2 regions of the Shewanella sp. ALD9 genome follow, and region 2 is predicted to be linked to the other one. Evidence: predicted binding sites of a transcription regulator. Region 2 holds the regulator's gene; the other holds the start of a gene.
The links. The regulator FliA, encoded in region 2, starts transcription of late flagellar genes. The targets are predictions, from matches to a motif close to CTAAAGNTNNNNNNNNNNNNGCCGATA.

Region 1 (3,483 bases), on a different contig from region 2:
CTATTAACCAAACATATTCACTTTTTTATCTGTTATTTGTTAGTAAAAGCGCTGTAAGGCACATTTATAAAACAAAAAAGCGCAATCTCTTTAACTTGTAGAGATTGCGCTTATCTTTTGATGGCAAACTATTGAGTTACAATTATTTCATTCGACTCTTTCGCTTTGCCTTGTTCGATAGAGATTTCTACCCGGCGGTTTCGAGCCTGATTTTCAATAGAATCATTGGCGATTAATGGTCGATTAGACGCCTCGCCAACCACTTTCATCCTTGATTCATCAAAACCAGAAACTCTTCTTAATTCATGAGCCACAGCCACAGCTCGTTGGCTTGATAGTTCCCAGTTTGAACTGTAAAGCTCATTATTAATATCAGCACCATCAGTGTGACCCGACACCGTAATAATCCCAGGGACATCTTTTAATAATTCACCAATTGAGCGCACAATAGGTTTGAACTTAGGTTGTAAAAAGCCTGAGCCCGAAGCAAAAGAGCCTTTCTCACGGATACGGATAATAATTTGTTGGCCTAAAGATTCAATTTCAATGGCGCCATCGACAATTTCTTCATTGAGTTTTTCAGCCATTTTTTTAACTTGATCATTAATGTTTTCTTGCGAAGAGGCAGCGTCTTTTTTAACGGCTTCAGCTTCTTGTTGCGCTGTTGCGGCTGCATTGCCACCGCGTTGCTCACCATTCTGTTTTTGAGTCCCACCCGCGCTGTCTTCTTCACCCGCCTGATATTCTATCGTCGGCTGAGTCATTTCATTGGTTTGTTGATTAATGATCTCTATTGGAGTGGGATCGGGGCGACCTGGGCGGAATTCAAGCGCAATAACAGACGTCCCCTTAGGAATGTCTTTTACTTCAACTTTGTTTTGTACCCCGAATGCATACTTCATTGAACCAGCGATTTGTTTAAACTTCATCACGTCCATTTCAGAGAACGCTAACAACAACACGAAGAAACACATCAGCAACGACATTAAGTCTGCAAATGTGGCAAGCCACATAGGGGCGCCAGCGGGTGGACAATCACACTTGGCCTTAGCCATGAGTTACTCTCCGTCCGTTGTATCGATTTTTCGCACACTTTCAGCCAAATAGTTCTTCAAAAAGCCTTCAATAACCCGTGGATTCTGTCCATCTTGAATCGCTAATACTGCATCCATAATTAAATTACGATTAAGCAATTCTTCATTCATCCGCAATGATAATTTATCTGCCATCGGGATGGCGATCATGTTGGCAATCACCGCGCCGTAAAGAGTCGTTAACAATGCCACTGCCATTGAAGGTCCAATAGACTTTGGATCGTCCATGTTAGATAGCATCGCCACTAAACCAACTAAAGTACCAATCATGCCCATTGCAGGTGCCACATCGCCCATGGCTTTAAAAATACCCACCCCTGTTTTGTGGCGTTCTTCAGTTAATGCGATGTCTTTTTCTAATGCGTTGCGCACCACATCACCGTCATGGCCATCAACTAACATATCAACGGCTTTTTGCATAAAGGTGTTGGTAATAACCGCTTCTTCTAATGCTAAAAAACCGCCTTTACGGGCAGCATCAGCCATGGTGACAGCTTGTTCTATCAAGTCTTCAGGTTTATCTAATTTAAACATGAAGGCTTTCATACCAATCTTTATTGAACCTAAAAATTGCTTTAGGTTAAATTTCATCATCACCACAAATAAAGAGCCTGCCACAACAATCAAAATTGACGGTACATCGATAAATAATCCGATACCACCACTGGTGATCATCGCACCAATAATAAATGCAAAAGCACCGATAATACCTATTAGGGTAGCTAAATCCACAACCTCTCCTCAATCGCAGTCATTATGCTGCTTATTTGTGCTACTTCCATCGTGCTGTTAGCGCACGTTATATGATCCGAATAATCCGACAGCATTTTGTGTTGATAACAATGCCCATCGTTATGTATTACAGCAAAAGTTTCAATACTATTTTTGCTAGCAAATTTAAATCATGACTTGTTATCGGACAAACTTGGCTCAAGTTTAGCTTGTTTTTGTACATTCTAAACAAAATTCAATAACAAAGCGTGCTGTTGAGCAAATAACCAGCGACTGTATTTGACCGATACGCTGGGCTGATATACCTTGTCACACGCTGAATGAAAGGAATATTACTCGTGGCTAAAAAACCTGAAAATCTCAGTTTTGAACAATCATTAACTGAACTTGAAACCATTGTTGCTCATTTGGAGCAAGGTGAAGTGTCGCTGGATGATGCACTTAAGCAGTTTGAGCGTGGCATTAAGTTAGTACGTCAAAGCCAAGCAAAACTTGAGCAAGCACAGCAAAAAGTCTCTATCTTATTAAATGAAGATGATGCCGAATTAGCGTCGTTCACTGTAGAAAGTGAATAATCGTCAACATAGTGTGTATTAAATAATAGGTCTTGATACGTGTTAGCTGAAGCAATAACAACATACCAAAATCGCGTTAATGGTATTCTTAACCAACATTTAACGCTGCTCGATGACGCTGCACCAGATTTAAAAGCAGCGATGCTCCATGGTGCGCTATTGGGTGGGAAACGCATAAGACCATTTTTGGTCTACAGTGTAGGTGACATGCTCGGTGTCAATATCAATGCACTTGATAAAGCCGCGGCTGCTATTGAGTGTATTCATGCCTATTCATTAATACACGATGACTTACCGGCAATGGATAACGATGCACTTCGTCGTGGCCAACCAACTGTTCATATTGCATTTGACGAAGCCACCGCGATTTTAGCCGGTGATGCGTTGCAAACATTGGCTTTTGAAATTATCACAGCCCCTTGTAATGACTTACATCCGAAGCAACAACTGGCGATGGTCAGAGTACTCGCAAAAGCTTCAGGGTATCAAGGTATGTGCGGTGGGCAGGCGATTGATCTGAGTGCAACAGATCACAGTATAAATTTAGACCGATTAACCGAATTACATAATAAAAAAACCGGAGCGTTAATCAGTTGTGCGGTTGAGCTTGCCTTAATCGCTGCTGACGTACCCGATGAGCATTATAAATTAATGATGAAATATGCCCATACGCTTGGGCTCGCTTTTCAAGTGCAAGATGATATTTTAGATATTACTGCTAGCACCGAAGAGCTAGGCAAACCACAAGGCAGCGATCAGCAATCGAATAAAAGCACTTTCCCGAAACTATTGGGTCTCGATGGTGCCAAAGCCTGTGCAGAACAACTAATACAAGATGCACTATCAGCGCTGACTAAATTACCATACAATAGCCAGTTAATTGCAGACTTCGCCCACTACATTATTGAGCGAAGATTATAATAAAGAGTCAGACAATCTCGCTATGAGCTTCGATATTTCTAAATTTCCAGTACTAGCGAAAGCTAATACACCAGAAGAATTAAGGAAGTTACCTCAAGGTTTACTTCCTCAAGTGTCTGATGAACTCAGACAGTTCTTACTTCAGTCTGTTGCTATTTCTA
Region 2 (3,483 bases):
ATCAATTTAGAAATCGTAAGTTAGTATTAATTGATACCGCAGGTATGGGACAGCGAGATATGCGCTTATATCAGCAACTGGATAATTTAACAGCAAATAGTAGGATCCCAATTCGGAGCTACTTAGTCTTATCTGCGACTGGTCAACGTCGTGTGTTACAAGATGCTGTAGAACATTTTAAACGAATTCCATTAGCGGGTGCGATTTTAACAAAGTTAGATGAATCGATATCAATTGCAGGTGCATTGAGCGTATTGATTCAAAATGAGTTACCATTAAGCTATGTTACTGACGGTCAACGTGTTCCTGAGGACATGAAAGTAGCAGATACGTTAGAGTTGGCTAAAAAGGCTCTCGCGGCGTTAAATGAAACAGAACAACAATCGTCACAAGACACAGTGTGGTCTAATGACACAGCCTATGCATTTGAGTAAAGATATGACTCGGGATCAAGCAAGTGGTTTACGTATGATGAATCAACCAAATAACGATAAAGTTAAAGTAATTGCCGTATCCGGTGGTAAAGGCGGAGTGGGTAAAACCAGTGTGTCAATTAATACTGCGGTAGCACTAGCTGAAAAAGGCAAACGCGTATTAGTGCTTGATGCCGATTTAGGTTTAGCCAACGTCGATGTCATGCTTGGGATACGTGCTGAGAAAAATTTATCTCATGTTTTGTCCGGAGATGCCGAATTAGATGACATCATTGTTCGTGGACCTAAAGGTATTGGTATTGTTCCTGCCACATCGGGTTCTCAAGCGATGGTTGAGTTGTCGCCAGCACAACATGCTGGACTTATCCGTGCATTTAGTGAAATGCGAACTCAGTTCGATATTTTAATTGTGGATACTGCTGCTGGTATATCAGACATGGTGCTGAGTTTTTCTCGTGCATCACAGGATGTATTGATAGTCGTTTGCGACGAACCAACATCAATTACTGATGCTTATGCGCTGATTAAAATTTTAAGTCGTGAACATGGTGTGTTCCACTTCAAAATTGTGGCAAATATGGTACGTAGTTTACGAGAAGGTATGGAATTATTTGCTAAACTCAGTAAAGTGACGGATAGATTTTTAGATGTTGCTTTAGAATTAGTGGCAACAATACCATTCGATGAAAATTTACGTAAAGCTGTTCGTAAGCAAAAGTTAGTTGTTGAAGCGTATCCTAAGTCGCCTTCAGCTATTGCTTATCATGGATTAGCCAATAAAATTATGACTTGGCCAGTTCCACAACAGCCAGGTGGTCATTTAGAGTTTTTTGTTGAACGTCTTGTACAACGTAAGCCGATACAAGAAGGAAGAACGAGTGAATAAAGCCGCCGCGTATACTCAGTTCGATAACAAAACGTCTATTGTTGAACAGTATGCACCGTTGGTAAAAAGAATTGCTCATCATATGCTGGCAAGATTACCAGCATCGGTGCAACTTGATGATTTATTACAAGCTGGGATGATGGGGTTACTTGAGGCCTCATCTAAATTTGATAACAGTAAAGGGGCCAAGTTTGAAACCTTTGCAGGCATCAGAATTCGTGGTGCAATGATAGATGAAATTCGACGTGGTGACTGGGTTCCGCGCTCAGTTCATCGTAATAATCGTCTAGTAGCACATGCAATTGATGAATTGGGGCAACTGCTTGGAAGAGATGCCAATGATACAGAAATTGCTGAAAAACTTGATATGTCTCTCGATGAATACCATCATATCTTAAATGATGTTTCTGTTGGTAAAATCATAGGCATAGAAGACCTTGGTGTGTCGCAAGATGTGTTAATCACAGACAACGAAACGCCAGATGAAACCTTTGACTCGCTTGCTGAAATTCAATTCCAATCTGCATTGGTTGAAGCAATTAAGACATTGCCAGAAAGAGATGCATTAGTGTTGTCGTTGTATTACGACGAAGCATTAAATTTAAAAGAAATCGGTGCCATCCTTGAAGTTAGCGAATCGCGAGTAAGCCAGATATTAAGTCAGGCAATGCTCAGATTAAAAGCGAAACTCAAGCATTGGACACAAGAATAATAACTTATCTAGAGCAAACGAGTGTCAGCTCACCGGAGGAAACCTTGGACAAGAATATGAAGATTCTTATTGTTGACGATTTTTCAACAATGAGGCGTATCATTAAGAACTTGTTGCGAGATTTGGGATTTAATAATACCCAAGAAGCAGATGATGGCTCAACAGCCCTACCTATGTTACAAAAAGGCGATTTTGATTTTGTGGTAACAGACTGGAATATGCCTGGAATGCAAGGTATTGATTTACTTAGAGCAATCCGTGCAGATGATTCGTTAAAGCATTTACCTGTGCTAATGGTAACTGCAGAAGCTAAGCGTGAACAGATTATTGCTGCAGCGCAAGCCGGTGTAAATGGTTATGTCGTAAAACCTTTTACCGCAGCTACGTTAAAAGAAAAGTTAGACAAAATCTTTGAACGACTCGCATAAGCAAGGATAAGTCATGCAGGCATCAATATCGGGGTTAATCACTCTCGAACAGGCCCAAGAACTTGTTGAATTGCTTACCTTGGGTCAACAAGATAAAGCCGATGAAATGATCAGAGAGCTTGCAACGCCATTGCAGCGTGAGCTTTTTGAAGAAGTTGGTAAGCTAACTCGACAACTCCATAGTGCACTAAAAGATTTTCAAGTTGATAACCGTTTATCTGAATTAGCCAATACCGAAATACCAGATGCTAAAGAAAGATTGAACTATGTTATCGACATGACAGAACAAGCCGCAAATAAAACCATGGATGCAGTTGAAGAATGTCTACCTTTGGCCGATACCATCATTAGCAATATACAATCAGTGACGCCAATGTGGGATAAATTGATGCGTCGTGACATAGAAATGGGTGAGTTTAAGTCACTTTGTCATGATGTTCAGCAGTTTATGTTACATAGTGAAAATGATTCTAATCGTCTTCGCGAGTTATTAAATGAAATTTTGATGGCGCAAGACTTCCAAGATTTGACGGGGCAAATGATCCGTCGAGTGATTGATTTAGTTCGTGAAGTAGAAAGTAATCTGGTCTCAATGCTAACGGTATTCGGAGATCATACTACCGAATCATTGCCAACTATAAACGAAAATAAAATAGAAGCAGAAGGTCCCATCATGCATGCTGAACTGCGTGAAGATGTGGTGACAGGTCAAGATGAAGTAGACGATCTGCTATCAAGTCTGGGTTTCTAATTAGGAGTCAATTTAATGTCTTTTGATGTTGATGAAGAGATACTCCAGGACTTTTTAATTGAAGCTGGCGAGATTTTAGAGCTTCTACAGGAGCAGCTAGTTGCTCTTGAAAATAATCCTGATGACAGTGATTTACTCAATGCTATTTTCCGTGGATTCCATACTGTTAAAGGTGGGGCTGGTTTTTTAAGTCTAAAACCGATGGTTGACGTGTGTCATGAAGCTGAAAACACGTTCGATTTATTACGCACCGGTAAACGTGGCGTAAATGC

Region 1: a site for FliA is predicted at 2,008-2,034, ahead of pomA (flagellar motor protein PomA). Genes of this name have one in related genera too.

The regions. Positions count from the first base shown of each region.
Region 1 covers NZ_PJCD01000003.1:203,339-206,821, reverse strand. The annotation lists gene CXF88_RS08540 (flagellar motor protein MotB) at 129-1,055, opposite strand; gene pomA (flagellar motor protein PomA) at 1,059-1,826, opposite strand; gene xseB (exodeoxyribonuclease VII small subunit) at 2,165-2,401, shown strand; gene ispA ((2E,6E)-farnesyl diphosphate synthase) at 2,441-3,322, shown strand; gene dxs (1-deoxy-D-xylulose-5-phosphate synthase) at 3,345-3,483, shown strand, end outside.
Region 2 covers NZ_PJCD01000002.1:6,582-10,064, reverse strand. The annotation lists gene flhF (flagellar biosynthesis protein FlhF) at 1-434, shown strand, start outside; gene CXF88_RS03520 (MinD/ParA family protein) at 439-1,320, shown strand; gene CXF88_RS03515 (RNA polymerase sigma factor FliA) at 1,313-2,032, shown strand; gene cheY (chemotaxis response regulator CheY) at 2,077-2,460, shown strand; gene CXF88_RS03505 (protein phosphatase CheZ) at 2,474-3,211, shown strand; gene CXF88_RS03500 (chemotaxis protein CheA) at 3,227-3,483, shown strand, end outside.